2 regions of the [Rhizobium] kunmingense genome follow, and region 1 is predicted to be linked to the other one. Evidence: riboswitches for the same ligand, from Rfam matches in the RefSeq annotation. Region 1 holds a riboswitch; the other holds the start of a gene.

What was found. A riboswitch is a leader RNA that binds a small molecule or an ion and turns the genes downstream of it on or off. The one in region 1 is predicted to bind cobalamin.
Region 2: it holds a riboswitch for cobalamin, as region 1 does, so the genes downstream of both, AC0JZ4_RS21155 (ABC transporter substrate-binding protein) here and AC0JZ4_RS17625 (ABC transporter substrate-binding protein) in region 1, are expected to answer to the same signal.

What each region holds. Positions count from the first base shown of each region.
Region 1 is NZ_CDRNXG010000001.1:3,633,154-3,649,177, forward strand. It holds gene AC0JZ4_RS17585 (leucyl aminopeptidase) at 1-1,282, opposite strand, end outside; gene AC0JZ4_RS17590 (LptF/LptG family permease) at 1,543-2,721, shown strand; gene lptG (LPS export ABC transporter permease LptG) at 2,721-3,809, shown strand; gene AC0JZ4_RS17600 (LPS-assembly protein LptD) at 3,809-6,142, shown strand; gene AC0JZ4_RS17605 (SurA N-terminal domain-containing protein) at 6,287-7,219, shown strand; gene pdxA (4-hydroxythreonine-4-phosphate dehydrogenase PdxA) at 7,250-8,272, shown strand; gene rsmA (16S rRNA (adenine(1518)-N(6)/adenine(1519)-N(6))-dimethyltransferase RsmA) at 8,272-9,117, shown strand; gene zigA (zinc metallochaperone GTPase ZigA) at 9,141-10,346, opposite strand; cobalamin riboswitch at 10,514-10,710, shown strand; gene AC0JZ4_RS17625 (ABC transporter substrate-binding protein) at 10,854-11,873, shown strand; gene AC0JZ4_RS17630 (ABC transporter substrate-binding protein) at 11,955-12,968, shown strand; gene AC0JZ4_RS17635 (FecCD family ABC transporter permease) at 12,980-13,996, shown strand; gene AC0JZ4_RS17640 (ABC transporter ATP-binding protein) at 13,993-14,766, shown strand; gene AC0JZ4_RS17645 (class I SAM-dependent methyltransferase) at 14,775-15,554, shown strand; gene gmk (guanylate kinase) at 15,555-16,024, opposite strand, start outside.
Region 2 is NZ_CDRNXG010000002.1:572,853-588,876, forward strand. It holds gene AC0JZ4_RS21080 (hypothetical protein) at 1-545, opposite strand, end outside; gene AC0JZ4_RS21085 (Fic family protein) at 798-1,979, shown strand; gene AC0JZ4_RS21090 (helix-turn-helix transcriptional regulator) at 2,081-2,935, opposite strand; gene AC0JZ4_RS21095 (hypothetical protein) at 2,932-3,081, opposite strand; gene AC0JZ4_RS21100 (formylglycine-generating enzyme family protein) at 3,095-3,802, opposite strand; gene AC0JZ4_RS21105 (aldo/keto reductase) at 3,772-4,668, opposite strand; gene AC0JZ4_RS21110 (LysR family transcriptional regulator) at 5,056-5,979, opposite strand; gene AC0JZ4_RS21115 (carboxymuconolactone decarboxylase family protein) at 6,090-7,439, shown strand; gene AC0JZ4_RS21120 (putative quinol monooxygenase) at 7,462-7,884, shown strand; gene AC0JZ4_RS21125 (LysR family transcriptional regulator) at 7,981-8,868, opposite strand; gene AC0JZ4_RS21130 (YncE family protein) at 8,983-9,582, shown strand; gene AC0JZ4_RS21135 (anti-sigma factor family protein) at 9,568-10,329, opposite strand; gene AC0JZ4_RS21140 (sigma-70 family RNA polymerase sigma factor) at 10,322-10,852, opposite strand; gene AC0JZ4_RS21145 (DedA family protein) at 11,431-11,949, shown strand; gene AC0JZ4_RS21150 (class I SAM-dependent methyltransferase) at 12,209-12,883, shown strand; cobalamin riboswitch at 12,919-13,112, shown strand; gene AC0JZ4_RS21155 (ABC transporter substrate-binding protein) at 13,258-14,274, shown strand; gene AC0JZ4_RS21160 (FecCD family ABC transporter permease) at 14,280-15,332, shown strand; gene AC0JZ4_RS21165 (ABC transporter ATP-binding protein) at 15,329-16,024, shown strand, end outside.

The DNA of each region.
Region 1 (16,024 bases):
CAAAACGACTATCGATGATCTTGTCGTATTCCTTGCCGAGCGGCATGCGCCACAGCTTTTCGGACGTCACCTCGCCGGCAGCGGTCAGCTGGCCGGCCAGCGTGTCATCGTTGGAAAAGAGACCCGCATGGGCGTTACCGAGGGCAACGACGATCGCGCCGGTCAGCGTCGCGAGGTTGACCATGAATTTCGGCTTGAAACGCTCCTTCGAGTAAAACAGCGCATCGCCCAGAACCAGACGCCCTTCGGCATCGGTATTGATGATCTCAATGGTCTGGCCGGACATCGAGGTGACGATGTCGCCCGGACGCTGGGCATTGCCGTCAGGCATGTTTTCCACAAGACCGATGACGCCGATCGCATGGACCTTGGCCTTGCGTGCGGCCAGCGCATGCATGAGGCCGGTCACGGCGGCGGCGCCGCCCATGTCACCCTTCATGTCCTCCATGCCGGCGCTGGGCTTGATCGAGATACCGCCCGTATCGAAAACGACGCCCTTGCCGACGAAAACGATCGGCTGATCCTTGGCCTTGCCGCCCTTCCAGTGCATGACGGCAAGCCGTGGCGGACGCACCGACCCCTGCGCCACGCCGAGAAGCGCGCCCATGCCGAGCTTCTTCATTTCCTTTTCGGTCAGCACTTCGACCTCGATGCCGAGGCTCTCGAGTTCCTTCGCCTTGTCGGCGAACTCGACCGGGCCAAGCACGTTCGGCGGCAGGTTGACGAGATCTCGGGCAAGCGTGACACCTGCGGCAATCGCCTGGGTGGCGGCAAAAGCCTTCTTCGCGGCCGAATGCCCTTCAGCCACGATGACGACGTCGATGGCCTTGCCATTCTTGTCCTCGTCATCCTTCGGCTTGGTCTTGTAGGCATCGAATGCATAGCTGCGCAGAAGCATGCCGAGAGCGAAATCGGCGATCTGGGCCGCACCGACGTCCAGACCCGGCACATCGAAGAAGACTACAACCTTTTTCGCGGTCTTGATGTTTGCGGCCGCGACACCGCCGGCGCGCAGCCAGTCATAGGCGGCAATCGCATCCGGCTTGCCGAGACCGATGATCGTCAGGCGGTCGGCATCCGACCCGTGCGGCGCGATCACATCAAGCACCGTCATCGGCTTGCCGGAGAATTTTGCAATCCCCGCGGCGCGCGTACCGACAGCTTCCGGATCGGCGAGTGCCGCACCGGAAGCGGCTTCATCGCCTGCGAGCTTCAACTGAATGGCGAGGGCATTTTTGAGAGGGGCGGACTTGGCAAACGATATCTTCAAATCGACGGACATGGGTACTCCACGCATTTACTACAAAAACAGAGGTTCGATCTTCACGGTTTCCGCCGCGAACGCAAGTGCAGGCATGGTTCGGGCAAGCGCGGCATGGTTCACGAGCGATGCAGCTTGTCCGAAAGTCACAACAAAAAATAAAACGCGCCTAGCCAACATATTTGTGACATGGCATCTGTCGAAAATGCCCCGCCGATCACTTAGATAGGCGCGGTTCGGTCGCCTTCCGATAATGGCGAAACAGCAATAGACGGGCGGGAATGAAGCTTCTCGAAACTTACATCCTGCGCCGGATTTTCCAGATGTTCCTCGTGGCACTCGTTCCGGTGCTGACGATCATCTGGACGATCCAGGTGCTCGGGCGCATCAATCTGGTCACTGACAGTGGCCAGTCGATGGGCTCGTTCATGCTGCTCGCCAGTTTCATTCTGCCGACCATCGTGCCCGTCGTCATGCCTTTCGCGCTTGTCATCGGCATCACCCAGACGCTGACGGCGATGAACAACGACTCGGAGCTGCCGGTCATCGACGCGGCCGGCGCATCGCGCAGCATCCTCTATCGCCCGGTCATCGCGCTTTCGATCGTGCTCAGCCTGTTTTCCTTCGCCGTCACCAATTTTGCCGAGCCGCTGTCGCGGCAAGGTGTCCGCTCGATGATCGCAGCCGCTTACGCCGATCTTCTCTCGTCGGTGATCGAGGAGAAATCCTTCCGCACCATCGAGCCCGGCCTTTATGTGCAGATCTCGGAGCGTCATTCCGGCCGCCTGCTGAAGGGGCTGTTCGTCGTCGACTATCGCGACCCGAATTTCGACCTCATCTATTATGCGCGCGAAGGTTCGGTCGATCCGGGCGGCACGTCGCTGACCATGCGTGACGGCGAAGTGCACCGCAAGACCGCCGATGGCCGCATCTCCATCGTCAAGTTCGTCTCCTACGCGTTCGACCTGTCGGCTATGACCAAGTCGGAGGGGCCGATGCCGCTCAATGCCGGCCAGCGCGACCTTTCATTCCTGATCAATCCCGATCAGAGCGACCCGTCCTACCAGCGTTCACCCGAGAGTTTCCGGGCAGAACTGCATCGCCGTCTTTCCGACTGGCTCTATCCGATCGCCTTTGCGCTCGTATCGCTTGTCGTCGCCGGCAGCAGCCGATCGCATCGTCAGGCACGCGTGCATCCGATGATCTGGGGGCTCGTCGTCGCGTTCGCCATCCGCTGGATGGGCTTCTCGGTCACCAACCTGACGGAGCGCAGCGCCGCCTGGGTGCCGGCTGCCTACGGGGTGCCGATCGTGACTTCGCTGATCGCCATCTACATGCTGGCCACTAATCGCCAGATCAAGGTTCCGGATGCCGTTGGCCGCGGCCTCAGCCGCATGACCGGCCCGTTGCAGAAACGGCTGTCGCGGTCGGCAGCGAAATCCGGCGGAGGTGCCGCCTGATGATCTTCTCCACACTCGGCCGCTATTTCTTCAAGCGCTATATTGCCATCGCCTTCTGGTTCCTGCTCGGCGTCAGCGGCATCATCTTCCTGGCCGATTTCAGCGAGACGACGCGCAGGCTTTCCGACCTGACGGATTACAATGTGTTCGGTGCGCTGGCGATGACGCTGATGCGCCTGCCGTCGATCCTGCAGCAGACGATCCCGACGCTCAGCCTGTTCATCGGCATGACCGTGCTGATCGCGCTCAATCGCCGCTACGAGCTGGTGGTGACGCGCGCCGCCGGCATTTCCGTCTGGCAGTTCGCCTCGCCGTTCCTTCTCGGCGCCTTCCTGCTCGGCCTCTTCACGCTGTTCGTCATCAGCCCGCTCGGCGCCTGGGGCCAGCGCGAATCGGCAACGCTGGAAGCCGACTGGCGTCAAAGCAGCAACAAGGCACGCGCCAGCAGGTTCGTGCCATGGATCCGCCAGATCAGCGGCGACGAGGATGTCATCATCGGCGCCAAGAGCTACCGCAACAACGGGACCGAACTCATCGATGTCGTGGTTTTCCACTTCGACGACGACAGCCGCGTGACGCTCAGGCAGGATGCCGCGACGGCAAAACTGGAAGATGGTTACTGGCTTCTTACCGATGTGCTCGAGAACAGGCCAGGCGAGATTCCGGCCCGCAAGCCTACGGTGCAGGTTCGTACCAACCTGAAACAGGAATACATTCAGGAGAGCGTCGCGCAGCCCGAAACCGTTGGCTTCCTTGAGCTTTCGCGCAAGATCGAAGTCGGCCGCTCGTTCGGCATCTCAACAAAGGCGCTTGAGACTCAGTTTCATTCGCTGCTATCGCTGCCGGTACTGCTCGTGGCCATGACTCTCATTGCTGCAACAGTATCGTTAAAATTCAGTCGCTTCGCACAGTCTCGCTCCATGATTCTGGGTGGCATAGTTTCGGGCTTCGTGCTTTATGTCGTCAGCGTGCTTGTGAAAGCGTTTGGAAGCAGCGGGGCAATCCCTCCCTTCGTGGCGGTCTGGATACCAGTCGTCGTCGCGACAGCGGTGGGAGCTACGATCTTGCTTCATCAGGAGGACGGCTAGTGGCGGTCAGTAACCGCAAGAATATCAGACGGCTTGCCGCCGCCCTGCTGACAGGTGTGTCCGCGTTCGTATGTGGCATCAGCTCCGATCTGGCTTACGCTCAAGGTCTCGTGCCGGCTCAGTCCGATGACGCGAAGATGCTTCTGCGCGCCAACGAGCTTGTCTACAATCAGGATTCCCAGCGTGTCACCGCTCGCGGTGGCGTGCAGATCTATTACAATCGTTACCGCATGGTCGCCCAGAGGGTCGAATACGACCAGAACAGCGGCCGCGTCATGGCAACCGGCAATATCGAACTGATCGAGCCGGGCGGCACGCGCGTCTATGCGGACGAACTCGACGTCACCAACGACTTCGGCCAGGGCTTCCTGAACTCGCTGAGGGTCGAGACGACCGACAATACCCGTCTTGCGGCCGAAAGCGCCGAGCGTCAGAGCGGCGACCTGATGGTGCTCAACAACACCGTCTACACCGCCTGCCTTCCCTGCGCCGAGACGCCCGGAAAGGCGCCGTTGTGGCAGGTCAAGGCACAGCGCGTCATCCGCGACGGCAAGGCCCACACGATCCGGCTGGAAAACGCGCAGTTCGAACTGTTCGGCATGTCGCTCGGCCGCCTGCCCTTCCCGATCACGGTTCCCGACGAAACCGTCGAGCGCAAGTCCGGGCTTCTGTTCCCGCGCTTCAGCGCCGACGACAATCTCGGCTTCGGCTTCGGCATCCCGTATTACCATGTCTTTTCGCCGAGCATGGATGCGACGATCACGCCGACCTACTACACCAACCAGGGGCTTCTGCTCGAGGGTGAGATCCGCAATCGCTTCGAAAGCGGAGATCACACGTTCCGGTTCGCCGGCATCAACCAGCAGAACCCGGATTCGTTCGACGCCGGCAGCGACCGGGAAGCCGATACGCGCTTCATGGCTGCGTCCAAGGGCGAATTCCAGATCAACCCCCGCTGGACCTTCGGCTGGGACGTGATGGCGCAGAGCGACAACAATTTCTCGCGTACTTACGATCTTCAGGATCTCGACAGCGAGACGATCACCAATCAGGCCTATCTGACCGGTCTCGGCGCCCGCAACAATTTCGACCTGCGCGCCTATTACTTCGACGTGCAGGACGATGCAGAGACGAGCCGGCTGGAGCGTCAGCAGGCGGTCGTCTACCCGGTTCTCGACTACAGCTGGTATGCACCTGAGCCGCTTGCCGGCGGCCAGTTGATGTTCAACGCCAACCTGACCAACCTGTCGCGGCGCGAGGAAGACCTCTATGAACTGGGTGGCGACTACCGCTTCCCGGGCCTCGAGGGCAGCTATACGCGCATCACCGCCGAGGCAGAGTGGAAACGTACCTTCACCACCGGCATGGGGTTGCAGCTGACGCCGCTGTTCGCGCTTCGCGGCGACGGTCTGCGCAGCACCTCTTCGAGTGCCGGAACGAACTATGACGGCAGGCTCGAAAACGATCCGAGCGGCCGCTACATGGCGACCGCAGGTCTGGAAGCCCGCTATCCGTTCCTGATCACGGCCGGCAGCAGCACCCATATCATCGAGCCGATTGCGCAGCTTTATGCACGCCCGGACGAGCAGATGGCCGGCGGCCTGCCGAACGAGGACGCACAGAGCTTCGTCTTCGACGCCACCAGCCTTTTCGAACGCGACAAGTTCTCCGGCTATGACCGTATCGAAGGCGGTACGCGTGCCAATATCGGCATTCGCTACACCGGCTCCTTCGACAACGGCATCGGCCTGCGCAGCATCTTCGGCCAGTCCTACCAGCTGGCGGGCGAGAATTCGTTTGCCAGCGCCGACCTGGTTTCCGCAGGCGCCAATTCCGGCCTCGAAGACGATGTTTCCGACTTCGTCGCGATGGCCGCGATCGACCTGCCGCAGGGCATCAGCCTGTCGACCAACACGCGTCTGGACAAGGACACGCTCGACGTGCGCCGTACCGATGTCGCGGTCGACTACAAGACGCCGCGCGTATCGGGCGAACTCGTCTACACGAAGGTCGCAGCACAGCCGGATTACGGCTCTACGTCCTCGACCAACATTCTCGAAAAATCGATGAGCCTGCGCATCAACGAGAATTGGTCGCTGTCCGGCAAGGCCACCTGGGATCTGGACCAGAACGATCTCACCCGCCGCGGCATCGGCATCAGCTATGCGGACGAGTGCATGATCTTCTCGCTTGCCTATACCGAGAAGACCGGCGACACGACCGATGCGAACGACTGGTCGATCGGTGCCCGCCTGAGCTTCAGGACGCTCGGCGACGTCAACATCGGCTCGACGGACGATTACGACCAGGACCAGAGTTTCCGCTACCAGTAACAGTCGCGAAAATGTGACGGCTCCGATCACGGGGCCGTCATCGTTTTGCCGCAACGATTGCGCATCCGGTCGGGCCTGTAGTAAAAGACGGCCCGAAATCCGTTGAAAACGCGCCACCTACAAGGGAGTTGACAGATGTTTGGAGTGACCGGAACACGCAGGCTGGCCATTGCCATGGCCGCGCTGGCAGCTTCGATCGTCATCGATCCGATCGCCGCGTCGGCACAGTCGACCAGCGGAGTGGCGGCTGTCGTCAATCGTGTGCCGATCACCACGGCCGATGTCGCCCGCCGCGCCGCCTTCCTGCGGCTGCAGCGCCAGAAGGCCGACACGAAGACGGCCCGCGACGCGCTGATCGAGGAATCCCTCAAGCGCCAGGAAATCGCCCGCGTGCGGATGTCGGTCAGCACGGCGGATGTGGATGCGTCCTTCGCCCGGTTTGCCGCCAGCAACAAGATGACCACGCCGCAGATTACCCAGGTGCTCAACCAGGCGGGCGTCACTGCCGAGCATTTCAAAAGCTACATCGCCGTGCAGATGAGCTGGCCGCGTCTGCTGAATGCGCGCTATGGCGGCGGCGGAAGCCGCATGACGGGCCAGGAGCTTGTCAGCCGCATGATGGAGAGCAAGGAAAAGCCTGTCACCACCGAGTATTTCCTCAAGCAGGTCATCTTCGTCGTGCCAGCCTCCAAGCGCAATGCGATCCTCAACAAGCGCCGGGCCGAGGCGGAAGCGTCGCGTTCGAAGTTTCCGGGTTGCGATCAGGCCAAGCAGTTTGCAGCGACGATGCTCGATGTTTCGGTACGCGACCTCGGCCGCGTGATGACGCCGAATCTGCCGGATGACTGGAAGCCGCTGATCGAGAAGGCATCCAACGGCACGACCGCGACCAAGATCAGCGAGCGCGGCGTCGAGTTTCTGGCGATCTGCGACCAGCGCCAGGTTTCCGACGATCTTGCCGCCGAAGCCGTATTCCGCGCCGAAGACCTCAGCAAGGCCGAGGAAATCGGCGACAACGCCAACAGCAAGAAGTATCTCGACGAACTGCGCTCCAAGGCGCAGATCGAGCTTCGCTGACCACCATTCATTCCGTCTTCCGGAGCTTACATGGCATTCGATCGCCCGCTCGCTTTAACCCAGGGCGATCCTGCCGGTATAGGCCCCGACATCACACTCGCCGCTTGGGCGGCACGCGATCAGAACGGCATTCCGCCTTTCCTGTTCATCGGCGACCCGGCGGTGCTGAAAGCCCGCGCCGGTATGCTCGATCTCGACGTGCCGATCCGCGAGGCGACGGCGGAAACCGCTCTTTCCATGTTCGACACGGCCCTGCCCGTCCTGCCGATAGCAGCGGGCGCGGATGTCGCCGTCGGTGAGCCCCATGTGGCGACCGCGCGGGCGACGATCGCGGCGATCGCAACCGCCGTCGATCTCTGCCTTGCCGGACACGTCTCGGCGGTCGTGACCAATCCGATCGCCAAGTCGGTTCTCTACGAAGCCGGCTTCGAGTTTCCCGGCCACACGGAGTTTCTTGCGCATCTCGCCGAGAAGGCGACGGGCAAGCCTGTACTACCGGTGATGATGCTGGCCGGACCGAAGCTGCGCGCCATCCCGGTCACCATCCATATCCCGATCAAGGACGTGCCCACGGCGCTGACCGAGGACCTGATCCTCGAGACCTGCCGCATCGCCGCGCATGATCTGAAAACGCGCTTCGGCATCGAGAAACCACGCCTTGCCGTCGCCGGGCTCAACCCGCATGCGGGCGAGGATGGCGCGATCGGCCGCGAGGACCAGACCATCATTCACCCGGCGCTGGTCAAGCTGCGCACGGAGGGCCTGCATGTGTTCGGGCCGCTGCCTGCCGACACGATGTTCCATGACGAGGCGCGTGCCCGCTATGACGTGGCGGTCTGCATGTATCACGATCAGGCGCTGATCCCGGCCAAGGCGCTCGGCTTCGACACGTCCGTCAACGTGACGCTCGGCCTGCCCTTCATCCGCACATCACCGGATCACGGCACCGCCTTCGGCATTGCCGGACAGGGCATCGCTCGCGAAACAAGCCTTGTAGAAGCACTGAAACTCGCCGGCGATCTGGCCGGCAAAAGCAAGGGCATGGCCAGCTGATGGCGACACTCGACGGACTTCCGCCACTGCGCGACGTCATCCAGCGCCACGGCCTCGATGCGAAGAAATCGCTCGGACAGAACTTTCTCTTCGACCTGAACCTGACGCAGAAGATCGCCCGCTCGGCCGGTTCTCTCGATGGCGTCACCGTGTTCGAGGTCGGCCCCGGCCCCGGCGGCCTGACACGCTCCATCCTCGCACTCGGCGCGAAGAAGGTGATTGCCGTCGAGCGCGATCCCCGTACGCTGCCGGTTCTGGCGGAAGTCTCGGATTTCTATCCGGGCAGGCTGGAAGTCATCGAAGGCGATGCGCTGAAGACAGATTTCAAGGCTCTCGCCGCCGAGAAGGCCGATGGCGGGCCGGTGAAGATCATCGCCAACCTGCCCTATAATGTCGGCACGCAACTGCTGCTGAACTGGCTTCTGCCGGAAGACGGACAGTGGCCGCCTTTCTGGGAAAGCCTGACACTGATGTTCCAGAAGGAAGTCGGCCTGCGCATCGTCGCCGACGAGGAAGACGATCACTATGGCCGGCTGGGCGTCATCTGCGGCTGGCGCACCGATGCGCATATGGTGTTCGACGTGCCGCCGCAGGCATTTTCACCGCCGCCCAAGGTTAACTCCACGGTGGTGCATCTGACGCCGAAGGCAAATCCTTTGCCCTGCGACGTCAACAAGCTGGAGCGCATTACCCAGGCGGCTTTCGGCCAGCGCCGCAAGATGCTGCGCCAGAGCCTGAAGCCGGTGGGCGGCGAGGCGCTGCTCGCCAAGGTCGGCATCGAGCCGCAGCGCCGTGCGGAAACGCTTTCCGTTGCAGAATTCGTGGCGCTGGCGAACGCGCTTTAAACGCGTCCGCCCCTGTCACCGGGTCATGATGCCTGCCGTTCCCATACTGCGAAGGGATCCGGCAGGTTCGCCCAGTTTTCCGGCGTAAACCCATCCGCCTCGATCAGGCACGCATCCAGCTCTGCCGTGACCCGCGCTTGATCCATAGTATCGGTGCCGATGAAGACGATTTCCTGCCGCCGGTCGCCCCAGACGGGATCGAGATAGGGCTGCATCATCCTGTAGAACTCCGGGCTGTCGGGCCAACGCTCCTTCGGCACGGCCGACCACCACATGCCGGTGCGGCCGGTGCGCACCAGCGCCCCCGCCTGGCTGATCTCGCCGACGAAATGCGGCCGCGTCGCCAGCCAGAAGAAGCCCTTGGCCCGCACGACGCCCGGCCACGAGCGATCGATGAAGCGCTGGAATTTTTCGGGCTCGAAAGGCTGGCGGGCGCGGTAGACGAAGGAGCGGATGCCATATTCCTCCGTCTCCGGCACATGGTCCTTGAAACCATGCAGTTCCTTGAACCACAACGGGTGCTGCTCTGCCTTGTCGAAATCGAAGCGGCCGGTGCCCAGCACGTCCTTCAATTCCACCTTGCCGAAATCCGTCTCGATTAATTTTGCATCGGGATTGAGCGCCACGATGATCTTTCGCGCGGCGTCGCGGTCGTCAGGGGTCGCGGTGCCGATCTTGTTGAGGACGACGACATCGGCAAACTCGATCTGCTCGACAAGGAGGTCGACGATGGTGCGGTTGTCGCCCTCGCCCGCCGTCTCGCCGCGATCGGCGAGGAAGTCGCCGGAGCCGTAATCCTTCAACAGATTGGCGGCATCGACAACGGTGACCATCGTATCCAGCCGCGCAACGTCCGACAGGCTCAGACCATTCTCGTCGCGGAAATCGAATGTGGCGGCCACCGGCAGCGGCTCGGCAATGCCGGTCGATTCGATCAGCAGATAATCGAACCGCCCCTGTTCGGCGAGCGCCCTCACCTCCTGCAGAAGATCGTCGCGCAGCGTGCAACAGATGCAGCCATTGGTCATTTCGACCAGCTGTTCCTGCGTGCGCGACAGGTTGGCGCCGCCATCGCGCACCAGTGCGGCATCGATATTGACCTCGCTCATGTCGTTGACGATCAGCGCCACCCGCATGCCCTCGCGGTTCGACAGGATGTGATTGAGCATGGTCGTCTTGCCGGCGCCTAGAAAGCCGGAGAGCACGGTGACGGGAAGTTTGTCTTTCATTTGCAAAAGCCCATTGCGTCATTTGTTACGTTATACTATTACGAAATCACAAGCAGCGACTGCCGTCAAGCCTTGTAGAGAAGACATGACGTCCGGCGGGGCGGCGGGCCGGTCGTGCGCAAGTCAACGGACAAGCCCAAATCACTAGACAAGCTTTGGCCTGTCTCCTATCAAGGCTGCGCTACGGTTCTGCATTCGCAGATGAAAAGGGAACGCGGTGAGGTTTATCAAAACCGATCCCGCGACTGCCCTCGCAACTGTAAGCGGCGAGCTTTTCGTCACAGCCACTGGTTCTCGAACCGGGAAGGCGACGGGCAGCGTTCGAGCCGCGAGTCAGGAGACCTGCCGCAGCGAGGCTAAAACCAATACCGGACGAGGTGTTCCGGCGGGAGAATGATATGACGCAAGCGACACTGTCGCCCGCCATCCTGATGTGGACCGCAAACGCGGCCTTGCATCGTCCTGCCTTTCATCCCGGCAAAGCCATTTCCCTTGAAAGGACAGGACATGAAACTCGGCCTTATCGCCGCACTCTTTGCGATTTCCGCATCGGCACTTCCCGCAACAGCCTTCGCCGCCTCGACCAGCTATCCGCTGACACTTGAGAATTGCGGCCAGCAGATCACTTTCGACAAGGCTCCGGCCAAGATGGTTTCCATCGGCCAAGGCATGACGGAAGTGCTCTATTCGCTCGGCCTCGCCGACAAAGTCTCCGGCACCGCCGTCTGGGTCGGTCCGGTTCTGCCGGAATATGCCGAGGTCAACGCCAAAATCAAACGGCTTGCCGATAACGACCCGAGCTTCGAATCCATCGTCGGGCTGGAGCCGGATCTGGTCGCCGCCGAGTTCGAATGGCATGTCGGCCCGATGGGTTCGGTCGCCAAGCGCGAGCAGTTTTCCGATATCGGCGTCAACACCTACATCTCGCCGGCCGATTGCGTTGCCAAGACCAACACCGATGGTGGCGACGGGGTGCGCAAGGAGCTGTTTACGATGGACCTGATCTATCGCCAGATCGGTGAGCTGGCGCAGATCTTCGATGTGCAGGACCGCGGGGCCAAGCTGATCGCCGATCTGAAGACCCGCGAAGCCGCAGCCGTCGCCTCGATCAAGGGCGCGGAAGCGAAGAACCTGCCGGTGGTCTTCTGGTTCTCCAGCAAAGAAACCAAGGGAGACGCCTTCATCGCCGGCAAGAACAGCGCGCCGGCCTATATCCTCAAGACGCTCGGCGCACAGAATGTCGTGACAACCGAAGAGGAATGGCCGCTGGTCAGCTGGGAAACGATTGCCGAGGCCAACCCTGCCGTGATCGTCATCGCCACCATGGACCGCCGCCGCTATGCCGCCGACGACCCGGCGGTGAAGGTGTCCTTCCTCGAAACCGATCCGGTAGTCAGCGAACTCGACGCGGTGAAGAACAGGCATTTCGTGATGATGGACGCACAGTCGATGAACCCGACGATCCGCACGATCGAAGGCATCGAGATCCTGGCAAAGGGCATCCAGTCCTTCGGACTTGCGAACTGAACAAGCCCCTTATGTCGCGCCTGCCTCACGGTGGGCGTGACGCTTCTTTCGCATGTCCATGCCCTTCCGAAAGGACAGACCATGAAATCCGGCCTGATCGCCGCCCTTATCGCGCTCCCCTTCACCGCCCTTTCCTCCGCAGCCTTCGCCGCCCCGGCCGGCTATCCGCTGACGCTGGAAAACTGCGGCGCGGACATCGTCATCGAAAAGCCTCCACAAAAGGCCGTTGGCCTCGGCCAGAACAGCACCGAGATCCTGCTGATGCTCGGCCTTGCCGATCGCATGGCCGGCAGCGCCATCTGGGTGTCTCCGGTTCTGCCAGCGCTTGCGGCGGATAACGCCAAGGTGCACCGCATCGCCGCCAACACGCCGAATTTCGAGGCCGTCGTCGCCCGCGAGCCGGATTTCATCGCCGCACAGTTCTTGACCTCGGTCGGGCCGCAGGGCCGTGTGGGAACGCGCCAGCAGTTTGCCGATCTCGGCGTGCCGAGCTACGTCTCGCCGACCGACTGCACCGTGACCGACAATGCCGTCTCGGATGGCGCGCGCAAACAGATGTTTTCCATGGACCTGCTCTATCAGGAGATCGATGAACTCTCGCGTATCTTCGACGTCGCCGACCGTGGTGAAGCGCTGATCGCCGAACTGAAAGGTCGCGAGGCCTCGGTGCGCGCCCGTGTGGCCGACAAGGCGAAGGATGTCAGCCTCGTCTACTGGTTCTCCTCGCCGGAACTTGCCGGCGACGCCTGGATGGCCGGCAAGAACGGCGCCTCGGGCTACATCACCGAAGTGCTGGGCGCAAAGAACATCGTCACATCCGAACAGGAATGGCCGCTCATCGGCTGGGAGGCGATCGCGGCAGACAACCCGAGCGTCATCGTCATCGGCACGATGGACCGCCGCAACCAGACGGCAGACGATCCTGCCGCCAAGAAACAGTTCCTTTCCACAGATCCGGTCGCAAGCAAGCTCGATGCGGTCGAAAACGGTCGTATCGTGGAGATGGATGCGCAGGCGATGAACCCGACGATCCGCACCATCAACGGGCTTGAAATCGTCGCGGATGCTCTTGGCAGGTTCGGATTGCTGAAGTGACCCCATCACGCATCAAACCGTGGCTCGCCGGCATTGCCGGCGTGCTCATCGTCATTGTCGCCCTGTTCATCGCGATCACCGCCGGTGTGGCGATCGGCGAAATGACGATCCCGATGGAGACGACGATTGCCGCCGTCACCAACCGGCTCGGCCTGACGGATATCGCGGTGCCGCGCATCCAGGAGGCAGTGATCTGGGATTACCGCCTGTCGCGCTCGCTCGTCGCCGCCTTCTGCGGCGCGGGGCTGGCGCTGTCGGGTGCGATCCTGCAATCGCTGCTGCGCAACCCGCTGGCCGAGCCTTACGTTCTCGGCATCTCGGCCGGCGCTTCCACCGGGGCCGTCTCGGTCATGCTGCTCGGCTTCGGTGGCGGGGCGATCTCGCTTTCTGTCGGTGCCTTCGGCGGCGCGCTTTTAGCCTTCGCCTTCGTCGTCATGCTGGCAAGCGGCCGGCAGACGGCGGATCGCACCATTCTGGCCGGCGTGGCGGCCTCGCAACTCTTCAATGCACTCACCTCGTATATCGTCTCCACCTCCGCCAATGCCGAACAGGCGCGCAGCGTGATGTTCTGGCTGCTCGGCAGCTTTGCCGGCGTGCGCTGGCCGGAGGTGGCACTCGCCTCTTCCGTCGTCGCCGTCGGGCTCATCATCTGCATCTGGCACTCGCGCGCACTCGACGCCTTCACCTTCGGCGAGGACGCCGCCCGTTCGCTCGGGATCGCCGTGGGCCGCGTGCGCGTCGTGCTGTTGCTCGTCACCGCGCTGATGACTGCGACCATGGTCAGCATGGTCGGCGCGATCGGCTTTGTCGGCCTCGTCATTCCGCATGCGGCCCGCTTCATCGTCGGTCCCGGCCATATGCGGTTGCTGCCGGCCTGTGCGCTCGTCGGCGCGCTGTTCATGGTGGTCGCAGACATCGTCTCGCGGATCATTATCGCCCCACAGGTGCTGCCCATCGGCGTGGTCACGGCGCTTGTCGGCGTGCCGTTCTTCTCTGTCATCCTCTATCGCGCACGGAGGGCCGCATGAGCGACCATCCCAAACTCGCCGCGACGGCCGTGCGCTGGCTTGCCGGCCGCAAGGTCATCGTCGATGGCGTGACGATCGATGTCGAGCCCGGCCAGACGCTCGGGCTGATCGGCCCGAACGGTTCCGGCAAGTCCTCGCTGATCCGCCTGCTTGCCGGGCTGCGTGCACCGGCAAATGGAGAGATCACGCTGGATGCGAGGGCAATCGGCGCTTTCGGTCGCCGTGAGCTTGCCCGCCGGGTGGCGGTGGTCGAACAGCATTCGATGACGGAGGCCAATGTCACAGTTCTGGACGTCGTCAAGCTCGGCCGCACGCCGCACCGTTCGGCGCTTTCCCCCTGGACCGGCGAGGATGACAGGATCGTGGAGGAGGCGCTTGTCCGCGTCGGGCTCGATGATCGCCGCGAGCAGTTCTGGCATACGCTGTCGGGCGGCGAACGGCAGCGGGTGCAGCTGGCCCGCGCATTGGCGCAGTCGCCCTCCGTGCTCATCCTCGACGAGCCAACCAACCATCTCGACATCCACCACCAGATCGACATCCTGCGGCTGGTCGAGGGGCTTTCTGTCACGACCGTCGTGGCGATCCACGACCTCAATCTCGCCGCCCGTTTCTGTGACCGGATTGCGGTTCTTGCGGAAGGAAAGCTGGTTGCCTGCGGCACACCGGCCGAAATCCTCACCGAGAGGCTGATTGCCGACGTGTTCGCCGTCGAGGCGCATGTCTCGACCTCGGCCCATCACGGCCGGCTTCATATCCAATTCCTGATGTAGGACGACGCATGCAGAACTGGTCGATCAAGGACGATATCCGCGCCTACTGGACGATCCGGGCCGAAACCTATGACGCAAGCCCCGGCCACGGCATTGCCCGCGAGACGGAGATGGAGGCCTGGGGCCGGCTGATACGCCGGCATCTCGGCGAAGGTGCAGGCCGGCAGGCGCTCGACCTCGCCTGCGGCACCGGTGTGATGACGATGCTGATGCACGGGCTGGGTTTTCAGGTAACCGGTCTCGACTTCACCGAGGCGATGATGGCACGCGCCCGGCGCAAGGCGGATGATGCGGGTGCGGCGATCAAATTCCTCACCCGCGATGCGGAAGAGACGATGGAGCCGGACAATGCCTACGACGTCATCATCGCAAGACATCTGGTCTGGACGCTCACCGATCCGCAAAAGGCCTTTTCGGAATGGCTGCGCCTCCTGAAACCCGGCGGCCGCCTGCTGATCATCGACGGCGACTTCGTGCGCAAGCACTGGCTGGAGCGGTTGCTGCCGCTGCTCGACCGCTATCTTGGCAAGCCGAAGGACGGCCATAGCCTGCTGACGCCCGAGCAATGGCAGAACCACGAGAGAATAGTCTCGCAGGTTCATTTCCGCGAAGGCATCCGGGCGGAGGATACGGTGAAGCTGTTCGAAAACGCGGGATTTGCCGCACTCGAGATCGATACAGATCTCTCCGACATCAGGAAGGCGCGCGGCATATCGCTCATGTCACGCAAGGGCCTCGCCTCGACGCTGCAGCACCGGTTCGCGATTTCGGGGCAGAAGCCCGCCTGATCAGAGTTTCGGCTCTTCCGTCAGAAGCGTGCCGACGAAATCGAACAGGCCGTGGCGGCGGTCGCGACGGACGCGCTCGGCGTTGACGATACAGTTGACGTGGCCGAAAGCCTCATCGAGATCGTCGTTGACGATGACATAGTCATATTCGCGCCAATGCTCGATCTCGGCGCGGGAGTTCAGAAGCCGCGTGCGGATGACCTCTTCCGAGTCCTCCGCACGGCGGTGCAGACGCGATTGCAGTTCGGTCATCGTCGGCGGCAGGACGAAAATGGAGACGATGTCGGCCTTCATCTTTTCCTGCAGCTGCAGCGCGCCCTGCCAGTCGATATCGAACAGCATGTCGCGGCCTTCGGCCATCGCCTGTTCCACCGGCTCGCGTGGCGTACCGTAGAAATTGCCGTGAACCTCCGCCCATTCCAGCAGCTCGCCATTGTCGCGCATGCGCTCGAACTGCGGGATCGAGATGA
Region 2 (16,024 bases), on a different contig from region 1:
TAGCTGTCGCCGAACCGGCGCATATGATAGACCAACGCATCCTGAAAGCTTGCCGGATCCTCTGTCGCTTCGAATAGCGGTTCTGGGAATGGGCTAATCGGCTTCGGTGCAGGACCTCGTGGTGTGGACCCAGACCGCGCAAATGTACCGTCGGTTGTCGCGCGTTGAGGCTTTCTGGTCGAGGATGTGGAAGCTACCGTCTTTGCAGACACTATTTTGTTCGGGCGGGTCTTTGGCTTTGGGGACCGTCGCTCTTCGGCTGCCGGTGGTGCCCCGAGCCATCGGATGATTGCATCCAAGCCTGGCCGGAGTTGCTTTTTCAGTTCCGCCGTCAACTCCGCTTCGATCCCACAGGACTGACCAATCGTCGTCCAATCGATATGGCCATTCAGGAGGGGTGGCGATTTCCGGTAGATGATCAGGCTTATGAGATAATGGCGGACGTTCTCCAGCACTCGTTTGGATGTGATCGGTGCGATACGTAGTTCGCAGAATTCGGATATCTTTCGCTGAAAATGCCGTGATGAAAGGTCTTTTTGGGTCATGCTTATTCCGTTTCTTTCGGCGCTAATGCCGAGGGCGAGCGGGAATAGGAGGCGAGCTTTAAGAAAGGATTTATCGGACGAGGCACTTTATAGGCTGCTTGATCATCGTATTTCTGCCCCTACGCAAGTCACCCTGGATCTGCGCCAGAAACCTCAATGTCAGGGCGTTAATTAAATGCGCTTATCTAAGTTTGGCGCTTAATTAAATGAAGCCCGCCTTGTTTAAATAAGGCGCAACGTTGATACTGGGACATGTCTGATTCCCAATCCAACCATCGCATGGGTCGTTTCGTCGAGACGATCGCCGCCAGTGAAACAGTGCGGGCATTCGTGCCCCCGCCATTGCCGCCCGAGCCGGCGATTGATGTGCTTTCATTGCTGGAGCGTCTAAGCCTAGCAGAGCGCGCGCTGGGACGCCTGGATGGTATCACAATGCTGCTGCCGCGACAGGAGTTGTTTCTATACATGTATGTGAGAAAGGAGGCTGTTCTCTCCTCACAGATTGAAGGCACGCAGTCGACGCTTTCCGATCTATTGCGGTTCGAGACAGAAGCTCAAGCCGGGCAGCCCGTCGATGATATCCGTGAAGTCTCCAACTATGTTGACGCCATGATGTATGGTTTGGAGCGGCTGGAAACGCTGCCCATGTCATTGCGTCTGATCCGCGAGATGCACGCCAGACTACTACACAGTGGGCGAGGAGGCACCAAGGACCCAGGAGAGTTCCGCCGTTCGCAAAATTGGATTGGTGGCACGCGGCCCGGTAACGCACTCTTCGTGCCGCCGCCCGTCACGGAAATGGCCGATTGCCTCGATGCATTCGAACGCTTCATGCACGATGAGCAATCTCGGTTGCCGGCACTGATCAAAGCTGGCCTGCTGCATGTGCAGTTCGAAACGATCCATCCGTTTCTCGATGGCAATGGTCGTATCGGCCGCCTGCTTGTAACCCTATATCTTTGCATGAACGGCGTTTTGCGAAAGCCGCTGCTCTACCTCAGCCTCTATCTGAAGTCCCATCGAAGAGAATATTATCGGTTGCTGCAGGAGGTCCGCGAAAACGGAAACTGGGAAGCCTGGTTGGACTTTTTCCTCGCCGGCGTCGCCGACACTGCCAATCAGGCGTTTGAGGCTGCCACCCAGATCGTCGATCTTTTCAAGGAAGATCGGGAGCGGATCACGATGGAGAGCGATAGAGCAGGGTCTGCCCTTCGCATTCACGAGCTTTTCCAGCAGAATCCTTTTCACACGGCGAACCAGATCGTTCAGATCACAGGTCTGTCCGCACCAACGGTTAACGCTGCACTCGCAGATCTGGAGCGATTGGGCATCGTTGATGAGGTGACCGGCCGCAAGCGTGGCCGTGTGTTCAGTTATCGACGATACCTTGCAATTCTAAGCGAAGGCACTGATCCCCTGCCGCTCAGTTCATGACGAATAAGAGGGCCAAAGGTTCGATCTGCATCAAGATCTATGCATCGGAAGGGATTGGTGGTTGCCGCGGCAGTTTCTATTCGACGCCCGGCAGTCGACCCCTACGCTTTTCGCCAGCGCGATGGTGACATTCCCTTGTGGGCCCTGAAGACGCGGGCGAAATGGCTGGGGCTTTCGATGCCGCAGCGGGCGGCGATCTCAGTGATGTCGAGTTCGGGCTGCCTGAGCATGTGGGCGGCGGCTTCCATGCGGTGGGCCGAGATGGCCTGGAGCGGTGTGAGGCCGGTTGCGCCGCGAAATGCCCGAAAGAAATGCCCCTCCGAAATTCCGAGCGGCGTTGCCAAGTCCGCGATGGTGATCTGGCCGCCGAGAGATGCGTCGATCCTGCCATAGGTATCGTGAAGCTGACGTGTCGTCAGGGCGTGGGACGGTCTGGCTCTTGCGCGCGGTGCGACATTTACCCTGTGCGCCAGATATTCGGTAAGCGCCAATGCCATTGTCGAGCAATAGGTTGCGTCCAGCTGACCATCACGGTGGAAGAGGCGCGCCATCTCTGCGGTCATCGTGTAAATGAAGTCGTCGCGACCGATAAGCGATGGCGGCAAGGTCCCAAGCTTGGATCCCGTTGTCGCGGGATCGATGGCGATGGCGCCCCATTCCCAAGATACGTCGCGCAGGGCGAGATCGCGATTGCAGCCGGCTGGCAGGAAGGAGACGGTTCGCTTCACATCCGCGCCGGCATAGCGAAAACCGTCGTCGGTGCGAAATTCATGGGGGGCAGCGCCACCATTCAGCGTTACCATGACGAGGTGGAAATCGGGCGTTATCCGGCCTTCGACCTCGGCCGTCCGCACCCGCCTGGCGGTTTCGAAACGTCCGCCGCTCCAGGTCACCCGGGCGTGGTCGTTCGGCTGTTGCGTCAGATGCCAGCTTTGCCTTTCAAGCTCGTCAATCATGCAGAAGCCTCGGCCTGCACCCCGGTCATGTCCGCGGTGCGCAATGGCCGAGGATAGAGCGACTTGGTGACACTTGCATGCAGGAAATAGGCCGGGGCCTGCCGCCCATCTTCAATTGGACGTGAGCGGCAGGTGATCTTCGGCATGGATTGTCGTGGTTCAGCCGGGGTCGTAGGCACAACGGAAGCCGATATACACGACATAGAAGTCGGCCGGCTTCCACTGCATCGCATCGGCACGCAACTTGTCGGGTCCGTACCACCAGGAGCCGCCCGCCGTCAGCGCGTCAGCACCCTGGCGATCAGCGAGCCATTCCCAGACATTGCCGCCCATGTCGAAAAGACCGTTGACACCCGCGCGGGTCGTGCCAACGGGAGCATGACGGGGCCAAGCGTCATCAACACTAGTGTTGGTGCCCTCGTTGGTTTCTCCGGTCGGATAGATGTAGGTGCGGCCCGCGATGAAGCCATTGACAGTGCCGGGGCCATGTTCCTGATACGCTGCACGTTCCCATTCAGATCGGCTCGGCAGGCGGCCGCCGACCGAGGCGCAATATTCGCTCGCCTCGTGCCAGCTGACATGAACAGCCGGTTCGTCGGCACTGTACGGCGTGTCGCCGAAGGGCGTACGGACAGTCCAGCCGGGCCTCCGCTCCCAGCCGCCGCCCCATTCGTGACCGCCACCCTCGCGTTCGGCGGCCGTCTTGATACCGGAGCGATCGGCGAAGGCTACGAAATCCGAAAGACGGACCTCGGTCCGATCAATAGAAAATCCGTCGATCTCGACCCTTTCGGATGCCGATGCCGGCGTGCCGACGAGAAATGCTGCAAGCAGCGTCAGGTACGCTGCACCTGCGGGAACGGCCATGTGACGATACCACCATAGTTCTTGCCGGGATAGGGAGGTTGTTTTAGCGCATCCGCGACGCCTGTCAGCCCCGTGTAATGTTCCGCCATGCGCTTGCGCATCGCTGCATCGGGAAGGTCGCCGTAGAGCGCTCCCATGTTGTCGAGCACGTGCTGCGGCTGGCTGGTGGCCGGTATGACATTGGTCACGGCCGGATGCGAGATGATCCATTTCAGGAAATACTGGGCCCAGCTTTCAATGCCGACCTCTCTGGCAAAATCGGGCACGGGCTGGCCTGCGACAGGCGTGAAAAGGCGCGCTTTCTCGAATGGGATGTTGACCTGCACTGCGACGCCGTTTGCGGCACAAGCGTCCAGCAATCGCCGCTCGGCGGCCGGGGTCAGGATGGTATAAGCGATCTGGACAAAGTCCAGCGTGCCGGTATTCACCAGCCGTTCCATCGTGTCGTAATATTCCGGGCTCCATTGTGTGATGCCGACATAGCGGACGGAACCTTCGGCCTTTTTCTGGGCAAGCCAGTGCCTCACCTGATCGTGGTTCTCCAAGCTATGGACCTGCAGAACGTCGATCTGCCTTCTCCAGAGCCTTTCCTGCGATTGCCGCACCTGCCGTTCCGAATGGCTGTTGTCGGAAAGATAATCGCCGGTGGTCCATGTCTTGTTGGTGATGAAGATCTCGCCACCAATGCCGAGGGACGTGATGGCATCGCCCGTGCAGACTTCCGCCATGCCATAGAGCGGCGAGGTGTCGATCACCTTGCCGCCGTTCTCGTGGAACAGCTTGACGATCTCCTCGACGTTTTCTCGGGCCTCGCCCGGGCGAATGTCGAAGGTCTCGAACGTACCGAGGCCGACGGCCGGTAACATTTCCCCTGTCTTCGGTATCGGCCGCATGATCGGCGCACCGCGTGGCGAAGAACTTGCTTGCTGGGCCATTGCGGGGCGAAGAACTGCGGACGTGGGTAAAAGCGATGCTGCAAGGCCTGCCCCCGTGGCGGCAAGGAGCTTGCGTCCGTAGGCTGAAAATCCTGATGTCATCGTGGGATCCCTTGTGCTGAGGATGGCGACGATGACATCTATCCGCCGCACAGGCGCGTCAGATCCTGACCGGAGCGCTCGATCCTGACCAATTATCGGTCTGCAGTCGATCCGGAAGCGGTTGTGGGGCGCGAATGTGCCTCCGGCGACGCCGTTTTCATACAGCCTGGAAGTGAGTGGTTTTCTGTCTAGCTGTGGCCGAGAGTGAGATACATTTCAGCCGTTTCGGTCCCATGGCGGTGTTCCGTAAAATCGCTCCAACAGAAAATCGACAAGTGCTCGAACCTTGCGCGGCACGTGTCGGGCATTCTGGTAAACGATCGAAACCGTGCTCTCGAGAGGATGATAGTCCTGGAAAACCGGGACCAGCCGTCCCTTGGCAAAATCCTCCCCTGCAACGAAAGTCGCTAGAACCGTTATACCTTGGCCAGAGAGTGCCGCATGACGCAAGGCGTCGATATTGTCTGCGGTAAGGACCGGGTCGACGGGTACTTCCACAATACCGCCAGCACCTCGTAGCCGCCACATCCTGCCGCTGAGGAGGGGCGCAAAATGTAGAATACGGTGGTTTTGGAGATCGGATGGCTGCGTCGGCGTTCCGTATTTTTCCAGATAAGCCGGCGTAGCGCAGATAAGCCGTCTGTTCGGTGCCAGCTTGCGCACGACCACATCTCCACCGGCATCCAGCGCACCGATACGGATCGCCGCATCGAACTGGTTGGCCGCCATGTCGATGAAGTCGTCTCTGAAACTGAGTTCCAGGCGAAGTGCTGGATGGCGCGCCATGAAGTCCGGCAGTAGCGGCGCGATCTGGTATTGGCCGAACACATTGGGTAAAGCCAGCCGCAGCAAGCCGGTGGGCTCCGATGCATATCGAGAGATTTCCGCTTCGGCGTCATCGATACGAGCGAGGATTTCCAAAGCATGCGCCATGAATGCCGTGCCCGCTTCGGTGAGCGTGACACGGCGGGTGTTCCGCTCGAACAGGCGCGCGCCCAGCCGATGTTCAAGCTCCTGTATACGGCGACTGAGCACGGACCTGTGCAGATCGAGATCGCGTGCCGCATTCACGAAGCTCAGGCGTCTGGCCACGGCCATGAACTCGGTCAAGGCCGCCGTTTCGATCGGGGAGGTCGGCATCAGCATTCCATTGTTGCTCTGGCTGCAACTATAGTTGTCTCGCCCCGATATTAAAGTATGTCGCAGGGATAACGATCTCCGATGTCGTTCGACAGAAGAGGAGATTGACCATGCTTCTACAGACGAATGCCTTTCTTAACGAGGCCGAGAGCACCGTGATCGGACGTCGTGCCATGTTGAGCGGCGCCGGGGTGTTGGCCTTGGGCGGAGCACTTTTGCCCCGATCTGCATCCGCTCATCAGTCGCCTGCGGCGGATGCGCTTTATCGCCAAGGCATTGCCCTTCTGGAGCGGCTAGGGGATCGCGAGGCGCGGCTTGCCGGCAGCTATGACCGGCTTTCTGCAGATCTGGTGAGCATGAATGTGCGAGGTCCTTATGGAGAAATCCTGTCGCGCCCTGGTCTTGACTTGCGGCAACGGATGATCATCGGTGTCGCGGCTACTGCCGCACAAGCGAATGTCATGGATGGTCTGGGGCGTCAGATTTGCGGCGCGCTCGAGGTCAGTGTTTCGCCACGAGAAATTGTCGAGACACTCATCCAGCTTGGCCCCGAACTGGGATTTCCGGTTGCCCAGGACGCCCTGTTCCTCGCCCGTGACATATTCGGACAGCGCGGTGTCACTCTGGGCCTGGATAGTTCCAACCGGCCCAATGGCGATGTCTATGATCTGGGGCTTGCAACGATCGCGGATATCGGCCCACCGGAGCATGCCGGCGGCCTCGATGGGCTCGGAGAACTTGGCGTTGAACTCGACAGGATCACCGCCGAATTCGTCTATGGCGAGATCTACAATCGCCCCGGACTGGACCGCTCAACCCGGGCGCTGGTTTGCGTGGTGACTATGATCGCTCGCGGCAACCGTCGGGATGCGTTGGCTGCACGAATCGACAGGGCGCGCCGGGCGGGCGTTACCACCGAACAGATATCCGAACTCCTGATCCAGATGACGATCCATGCCGGCTGGTCGGAAGTGCTATCTGCCGCGGCGGTGGCGCAAGAGGTGCTCTCGCGGCCGGTACCCGCTGTCGCGACAGCCGACTTTACGCCGGAGCGCCTGCCACGTCAGGACGAGGTCGAGAAAAGAGCACTCGACGAGCGCGGCTTGGAGACGCTCAGGACGTTGACGGGGCTTGGTCGTGACGGTGCGCGCGAACTGTTTTCCGGTATCGCTCCCGATGTGGGCGATTACTTCGTCGATTTCTCCTATGCGGCAGTATTTTCCCGACCTGGCCTCGATCTGAAAACGCGGGAGCTGGCGACTATCTCGGCGATGGTGGCGCTGGGAACTGGCGTCAGCGAATTGCCGCTCAGGCTTCATGTGGCCGGTGCGCTCAAGGCCGGAGCGAGCCGCCGGGAGATCGGCGAAACCATTTTCCACATGCTTCCCTATGTCGGCTTTCCCGCTGTGCGGCATGCACTGGTCATCACTGGTCGTGTCTTCGACGAGACCCCCGAATAATCAACCCACGAAGGAATTTCACATGGCTAAGAACAATCAGCTTTTCCCGCGTCGCGCAGTCATTCAGCTTACTACCGCCGGTGCTGCTGTGTTGGCGAGTGCTCCCTTTACCGTTGCCTTGGCACAGGGCGATGTGTCAGCCGGAATGGCGGTGGATGCTATAACGATCATGGCCCAGTTGCGTGCAAGGCCCGGCCAGGAGAAGGCACTGCGGGAGGCACTTATTGAGGTTGCCACGGCAAGTCGAAAGGAGGAGGGCTGTATTGCCTTTGACATGCATGTCTCACGCGAAGAACCGGCAGTCTTCCTTGCCTTCGAGCGCTGGTCCGACGATGCGGCGATCAAGGCGCATTTCGAGACGCCCCATTTCAAGGCGATCGTAGCACGCAGCGAAGAACTGCTGGCGGAGCCGATGGAAGCACATTTTGCGCGACAGATCGTGTGAAATGATTATTTCGAATGGCACGGCGGCCACTAATCAATTGTTCGGTCGCCGTGTCCAGTTGTCATGTCGGTCACCGAACGCCAGGGCCATCAAGGCTTACGGTTTGGCGTAAAGCGCGATGACTTCTTCCAGAAAGAGTTTGCCCGTCACCGGTAACCCGGGCTTCAGCCACGCAGCGGCGATCGGTAACGGTGGTGGCGCTGGCGTCACAGGGCGGTAGGAGATGCCGGAGCGCGGTTGCCGGGACAATCCTTCCGTAACAAAGCCCAGACCGGCGCCCGCCGCGACAAGGCCGGAAAGCGTGGTCATCGGGGTCACTTCCTGAACGATCCGCGGTGTCACGCCATGCGAGTGAAAGAGCGCGATCATCCGATCGTAGATGCTGGGGCCGATACGGCGCGGTGCGATCAGCATGGGTTCGCCGTCGAGCGCGGCAATCTCGATCACATCCGTCGCTGCGAGTGGATGGCTTTCCGGCAATGCCAGCACAAGCGCTTCGCCCGGTAGCGCGTGTGTCTCAAGATCGGGATGCTCGAGCGGCGGGTGCAGAATGGCGAGATCGATGCTACCCGTGGCCAATGCCGTTTCAAGCGACGGCGAATTCATTTCGGCAAGCTCGACATCCACATGGGGATGACGGCGGCGAAATGCCTGCAGAGCCTGCGGAAGCAGTCCATAAAAGGCTATCACCGTAAAACCGAGTCGCAATCGTCCGACATCGCCACGCGCTGCCCGGAGCGCCTGTTCCCTGGCAACGCGCGCATTCTCGATTGCCCTGCGGGCCGGCTCCAGAAAGGCTTGCCCGGCGGGCGTCAGCGCCACGCTGCGACGGTCCCTTGCGAAAAGATCCGTCCCGATCTCGTGTTCAAGCACGCGGATACGCTGACTGAGCGATGGTTGCGTGAGATGCAGTCGCTCTGCGGCGCGACGGAAATGAAGCTCCTCCGCCACCGCGACGAAACAGGCCATGGCTCTGATATCCATATAGCTCCCTGATGCGAAACGCCTATCACAGAACATTATATTCCAATTGGATGCCGATCAATGAGGCGACTATCTCTTTTCGCAACGAACCTTGAACACACAGGAGAGTGCATCATGGCGATCTCGCAATTTTTCCCGACCACAGCTATCGCCGCTGCGTCGATGACGTTGGCAGCGCAGGTGTCCGCTCAATCGGTGGATGTTTTGGCTGGCATCTCGGCGGGCCGGGTCGCGGTGATCTCAGATGGAGACTATGTGGCCAAGACCTACGCCGACACCATCCTTGCGCCACCAGACGCCGGATACAAGGATACTCTGACCATTCTCTCCATCACCGATGGCAAACTGACGCAAAGCGCCTTGCCCGTTTCGAACTCGGTGACAGCAGCCCCGGAAATTCTGGAACTGACACCGGATGGCAGGACCGCTTTTGTGGCCGAGCGTCTTGGCGAACGTCCCACCGGCGCGACGACAGTAAAGGAACTACCGGCGGGCAATCGGATTTTCGCCGTCGATCTCGGCGATCCAGCCCATCCAAGGCTTGCGGATACGGCCGAAATCGACGTCAATCCGGAGGGGCTGGCGGTCAGCCCGGATGGCCGCCGGGTCGCCGTGGTCGCCAACTCGGCCGATGAAAGCCTACTGCATATTCTGGAATTCATGGACGGCGCCTTCGGGGAGGCCGCGCGCTTTCCGCTTTCAGTAGAGCGATGACCTGAGGACTTCGGCCTCATCGATAAGGCCGATCTCGGGGGTGCTGGAAACGACCGCATATGCGACCTCGCCGAGTTGCCACCACGCTGCTTCCGCATCGGAAAGATTGACGCCGGTGATCGCTTCGACCGAGAAACTGCCAGGCCTGCCTGCGAATACAGAGATGAGCGTGCCTTCCGCTGTCCGCACAGCTGCCTCGACGCTTGGGCCAAACTCTGACGGGAACACCTGGACATCGACGACCTGCCAATCGTCCGGGAGCTCTGGCATGGCTATTGCGGTTGCGGCGCGAATTTCGTCGCGATCGTAGGCCTTCACCTCTGGCTGGGATTGCATGCCGGCGCGAACCAAGGATGTCCGATGCGCGCGGATGGCCTGCTCGACGAAGGCGGGGGGATGCGCAGACGCGTTTACCTCACGGGTTCCGAGAGATGTGTTGGCAAACCAGCCCACCGAGACAAGCAGACCGACGGCCGCGATCTTCTGGAAGGTCGCCCACATGCGCGCATCCGAAAGCCCGGTCTCAAGCCGGCGAGCAGCATGCCGGGTCTGCGGTGTGCAACTGGCATTTTCCATCGACATGGCAAGCTTCAGGGTCGATCGAACGGTGAGGTCCGTCATGACACGGGTGGCTGCGTCCGGATTTTTCGACAGGAAGGATTCGACACGCACGCGCCCAGCCGGATCGATTTGGCCATCGACATAGGCGTCCAGATCGGCTTCGGAAATAGGTACGGTCTCAGTCATTGCCGCCTCCAACGATGTGTAGATGGATGGGATTTCTCGGAGTATTCTCAAAATCGCGCAGCGCCGCCCGTGCTCGCGAGACCCGAGACATCAAGGTGCCGACAGGAACATCGAGAAGCTCTGCAGCCTGCTGATAGGACATGTCCTCGATCGCGATCAGGTGAAGCGCTTCGCGTTGATCTTCCGGCGGAGTGTCGAATGCGGACCGAATTTGTGCGAGGCGAACACCATGCTCCTGATGGGCAGGATGGGATGTTTCAATCTCGGCGTTTACGGCCATCTCCCGCCGTGTGCGGGATAAAGAGCTTCTGACACGATCGATATGGGTGTTGTGAAGGATAGACAGAAGCCAATTGCGCAGGTTGGCGCCGCGGCGGAAGCTCGAGCGCCGCTCATACGCGCGTATCAAAGTGTCGTGGACGAGGTCCTCGGCATCAGCCGGATTGCGCGCAAGCGAACGCGCATAGCGCTTCAATGCGCTGAGTTGGCCTAGAACGTCGAACATGCGTCTCCTGTCATCCATGATCAGATATACGGAGCCAATTTTCTTTTGCTTGCATGGTGCGACGAAAAAAATCGACTGCGGTTGATAGGAGCCTGCTCAGAACCGTGAAATCGACTGCCACCTGGAAATTTTTCGATTGGCGTTGCAATTTTTTCCGGGTGGGCTCCGTATACTCCAGCATGAGACACATTCACCAGCTAGCCCGGCCGCATTTATTGGCTCCAAAAATATGCCACAAGCTCGATGGCGCGGTTCAACGCACTCGATCAGCCCGGACCCATTGAGCCTTGGCCGGCACCAACGCCGATCCCTTTCCCCTACGAAGCGAGACCGTCGATGACAGCGACCAAGGATAACTTTTTCAAGCCGGGTAGAGACGAAGATGAGCCTGCCTCGAATAGAGCGCCCGGAGCACTGGATATCGTGGAAGCAGAGGCGGCGGCGCGGGCGGAGAAGACCAAGCGTCTGCGCGAAGCCCGACTACAGTCCGCGTCATCGAGTTCAGGCCGTCCCTAAACGACTTGCGGATTTTGCTCATCAGCCTCGCGATTGATATTTTCACGCTCTTCAGTGCTTAGCACCCTCGGATGTTTTTAATGCAGGAAATCACTGCCCCGATCGTCAATTTTCTGAACGAATACCCCGAGTGGGCCGCAATCGTGGTTGGGCTGACAGCCTTCTGCGAGTCTCTGTTCATTGTCGGCGTGCTCTTCCCGGCTACTCCTATTCTGCTCGTCGTCGGTGGGATGCTTGCGGCGGGTACTGCCGATCCAGCTCCCGTGCTCGCTGCTGCCATATTCGGGGCCGTCACGGGTGACATCGTTTCCTATCTGATCGGCAAAAAATCAGGCCGGCGCATCACGTTCAGCCCGGCAGCGAAGCGGCATAGGACAAGCATTGCGAAGGCCCGTGTTTTCTTTCGGAAGCATGGGATGCTCGCAGTGTTCATGGGGCGGTTCTTCGGGCCGCTGAGAGCGACTGTACCGTTTGTTGCTGGTATGATGCATATGAAACAAGCGAAGTTCCAAGCGGCCAACATCGCCTCGGCCGTTATTTGGGCGCTCGTCATGCTGATGCCCGGGTGGATGGCGGTTGAAGGATATCAATCCCTGTAGCGAGGTGACCACTCTGTTCACGCAGCGAGTTACGCGCACATAATGCAACGATGTCGCGTAATTAGCCCTACGTCATGAAGATAGAGCGTTGATAAGCGTAAGCACATTTAACGGACTTGAGGGGCGATACCCATCAGGAGCTGCGAAAAACGCAGGCTTGGGCGTAGCGCGGAGTAACTTCCGCCGATAGCATGGCCGGATCATAAGTACCTATTACCCAAGTCGAGTAATCGAGCGATAATGATATTGGAAGTGACGTATGAAAGCTGCCCCCAACACTGCCAAAGCCATGTCCGAACATTGGAATGGGCGGGCAAACCGCTTCAACAGTGCGGCATCGCACAAGCGTAACTATGACGATTGGAAAAGCGTGTTTTCGGCGGCGCTTGAGGGAGATGCCCGGACCGCAATCGATCTTGGAAGCGGCACGGGTGCGTGCGCATTGTTGCTCGCGGAGCTGGGCCATCGGGTCATCGCAGTGGATGGTTCAGAGGGGATGTTGTCTCACGCCCGTCAGGATGCCGAGGCCCGTGGCCTCGACCTGACCTTTGTTCATTCGACGATGGACGATGCCGAAATTCCTGACGCAAGCGTTGATATCGTTACTTTGCGCAATGTTCTCTGGACGCTTGAGAACCCCGCGGGTGCGCTGTCCCTGGCTAACCGCATCCTGAAACCGGGTGGCAAGCTTCTGGTTTCAGACGGCCTATGGTTCCTACATCGCGACAACGACAGCGCGGCCGAGTTCGGCAACGAACTGCCCTTTTTCAATGGCCTGACGGATATTGATGCGCGTGCACTGCTGCACGAGACCGGTTTCGGCGAGGTGCAGTCCTGGAAGCATCTCTTTGAGACGCATCCCTATGGTGCCGTCTATGACGACAGCAGCCGCATGATCGACTATTTCGTGCTGACCGCGACAAAGCCGTCCTGATCCGCGACGCAGGCTTGCGCAACGGTCTCAAGCCTGTATAGCTTGCCGCCGTCGGTTCCCGAAAGGGACGAACAGGGAATTCGGGACGGAGCAATCCGTCAAACGAAACTGCCCCCGCAACTGTAGGCGGCGAGCATCCTTTCATCGGCCACTGGGCGATTGTGCCCGGGAAGGCGAGAGGAGGCGTTGACCCGTCAGTCAGGAGACCTGCCGACATCGAGTAACGTAACGCCGGCGGGGTGTCCGGAGGAGGAAGCGGATGTTTGCAGCGTCTTTGCGTGCTGTTCCGAATGGCGGTGAAAACCGGCAGGCGGATTTTCCGTGCCATCTTGATGATCCCCGATCGGGTCCATTTCACTGACCGGAGATTGATCATGACGAAACTCAAGGCAGCTCTTGCCTTCTCGGCCCTCCTGTTCGCCAGTTCCGGCGCCTATGCCGGCTCAACCACATATCCGCTCAAGATCAGCAATTGCGGTCAGGAACTGACCTTCAACGCTGCGCCGAAGAGCGTCGCTGCCGTTGGCCAGTCGACGACGGAAATGCTGTATGCACTTGGCCTTGGCGACAAGGTTGTTGGCACGTCGGTCTGGTTCAACGAGGTTTTGCCGGAGTTCAAGGACGTCAATGCCAAGGCTCCGCGTCTGGCAGACAACCATCCGGGCTTCGAGGCCGTGGCGGCCAAGAAGCCGGAATTGGTGACGACCCAGTTCGAGGTTCATGTCGGCCCGCAGGGCGTGGTCGGCACGCGCCAGCAGTTCAACGAGCTTGGTATCAACGTCTACGCCATGCCGGCGGATTGCGTCGGCAAGGACAACCTTTCGGGCGGTGACGGCGCACGTAAGACGCCATTCTCGATCGATACAGTTTACCGCGCCGTCGATGAACTCTCGACGATTTTCGATGTGCAGGACCGCGGCAACAAGGTTGAAGAGCAGCTTCGTTCACGGGTCGACGCGGCTGCGGCCAAAGCCAAGGCACTCGATCTGAAAAACGTCTCCGCGGTCTTCTGGTTCTCGAGCGCCGACATCGAACTCGATCCCTTCGTTGCCGGTCAAAAGGGCATTCCGGGCTTCATCATGAACACGCTCGGCGTGAAGAACGTGGTAGAGAGCGATGAGGAATATCCATCCGTTGGTTGGGAAACTATCGCCAAGGCCAACCCGGATGTCATCATCATCGCACGTATGGATCGCCGCCGCTATCCGGCCGATGACTATCAGGTGAAGCTCGATTACCTCAAGAGTGACCCGGTGACCCGCGAAATGAAGGCCGTCAAGGAGGGCAGCATTGTCGTGGTCGATGCTCATGCCGTCCATGCGGGCATTCGAATTCCAGCCGGTATCGAGGCTGTCGCCGACGCGCTTGAAGACATCAAGGGCAAGCAGTGACGGATATCGTGGTCGAGCGGAACGGACAGATTCCCATACGCCGGATCGGTTATCTGATTGGCTCCGTTCTCCTGCTCCTCATTGCCATCGCGTTGGGCGTCTCCGTCGGGGAGACGTCCATGCCGATCCATCTTGTCGGCCAGACATTGGTCAACAAGATGTTTGGCGCAACCTATCTCGTTGATCCGATCGATGCGGGTATCATCTGGAACTATCGGCTGACGCGCGCCATCGTGGCGGCCTGCTGCGGTGCGTCGCTGGCCGTGTCCGGCGTGGTTCTGCAGGCCATGCTGCGCAATGCGCTGGCCGACCCCTATATTCTCGGCATCTCCGCCGGTGCTTCAACGGGTGCGGTCACCATTCTGATCCTCGGCATCGGCGGTGGGCTTCTTTCTCTGCCCATCGGTGCCTTTGCCGGCTCGCTGATTGCCTTTCTGCTGGTCATCATGCTGGCGCGCGCCGCAGGTGGCGGTGTCGGCATCCAAGCGACCGGACTTGTCATTCTCGCCGGCATTGCCGGTTCGCAGCTCTTCAACGCACTGACCTCGTTCATCATCACTCGTTCCGCTAATGCCGAGCAGGTGCGCGGTGTGATGTTCTGGCTGATGGGGAACCTCAGCGGCGTGCGCTGGAACGATGTATTTCTTGCTGTCCCGATCGCCATTCTGGGTGTCTGCGTCTGCATATGGCATCGCCGGGCACTCGATGCCTTCACTTTCGGCGCAGACTCTGCGGCCTCACTCGGCGTGCCGGTTCGCAAGGTACAGGCGATCGTCATCGGAACGGCGGCGATGATAACCGCAGTCATGGTCAGCATCGTCGGTTCGATCGGTTTCGTCGGCATCGTCATACCCCATGCCGCCCGCTTCCTCGTCGGGCCACGCCACGCCCGGCTCCTGCCGGTCTCGGCACTGATGGGAGCCGTGTTTCTCGTGCTGGCCGATATCGGCTCGCGGGTGCTCGTGCCCAATCAGGTCCTGCCGATCGGCGTCATCACCGCCCTTGTCGGCGCACCGGGGTTTGCCCTCATCCTCATTCGCGGAAGGCGCATTCGATGATCCTGGCGGCTGAAGATTTAAGCTGGAAGGTGCGAGGCAGCAGCATCGTGGAAGATGTTTCTTTTGACGTACGGGAGGGAGAGACGCTTGGACTTATCGGTCCCAACGGTTCCGGCAAATCGACGCTGCTGAAACTGCTGGCCGGCATCCTCACACCCTCTTCCGGAACAGTCATTCTGCAGAAGCAGCCCATGGCGCGGATGAACCGGCAGCAGGTTGGCCAGACCCTGGCATTTGTTGAGCAGCAAAGCGATACGCTTGAGCGCTTGACTGTCCGGGACGCTGTCGAACTTGGCCGGACGGCGTGGTTGTCGGCACTGCAGCCGTGGTCAGCAAGGGATGACAAGATCGTCGCCGAGGCCTTGCGACAGGTCGATATGGCCGACATGGAAAAGCGGTCGTGGCATACGCTGTCAGGTGGCGAAAAACAGCGCGTTCATATCGCCCGCGCGCTCGCGCAGCAGCCAAAAATCTTGCTGCTCGACGAGCCGACCAACCATCTCGACATCCAGCATCAACTGTCGATCCTCGGCTTGGTTAGAGCGCTTTCCATTACGTCGGTGATCGCGCTCCACGATCTCAATCAGGCGATGTCTTGTGACCGTATCGGTGTGATGTCGAAAGGATCGCTGCTGGCGGTTGGGACGCCTGCCGAGATTTTGACGCTCGATCTGATCCGTGACGTCTTTGGT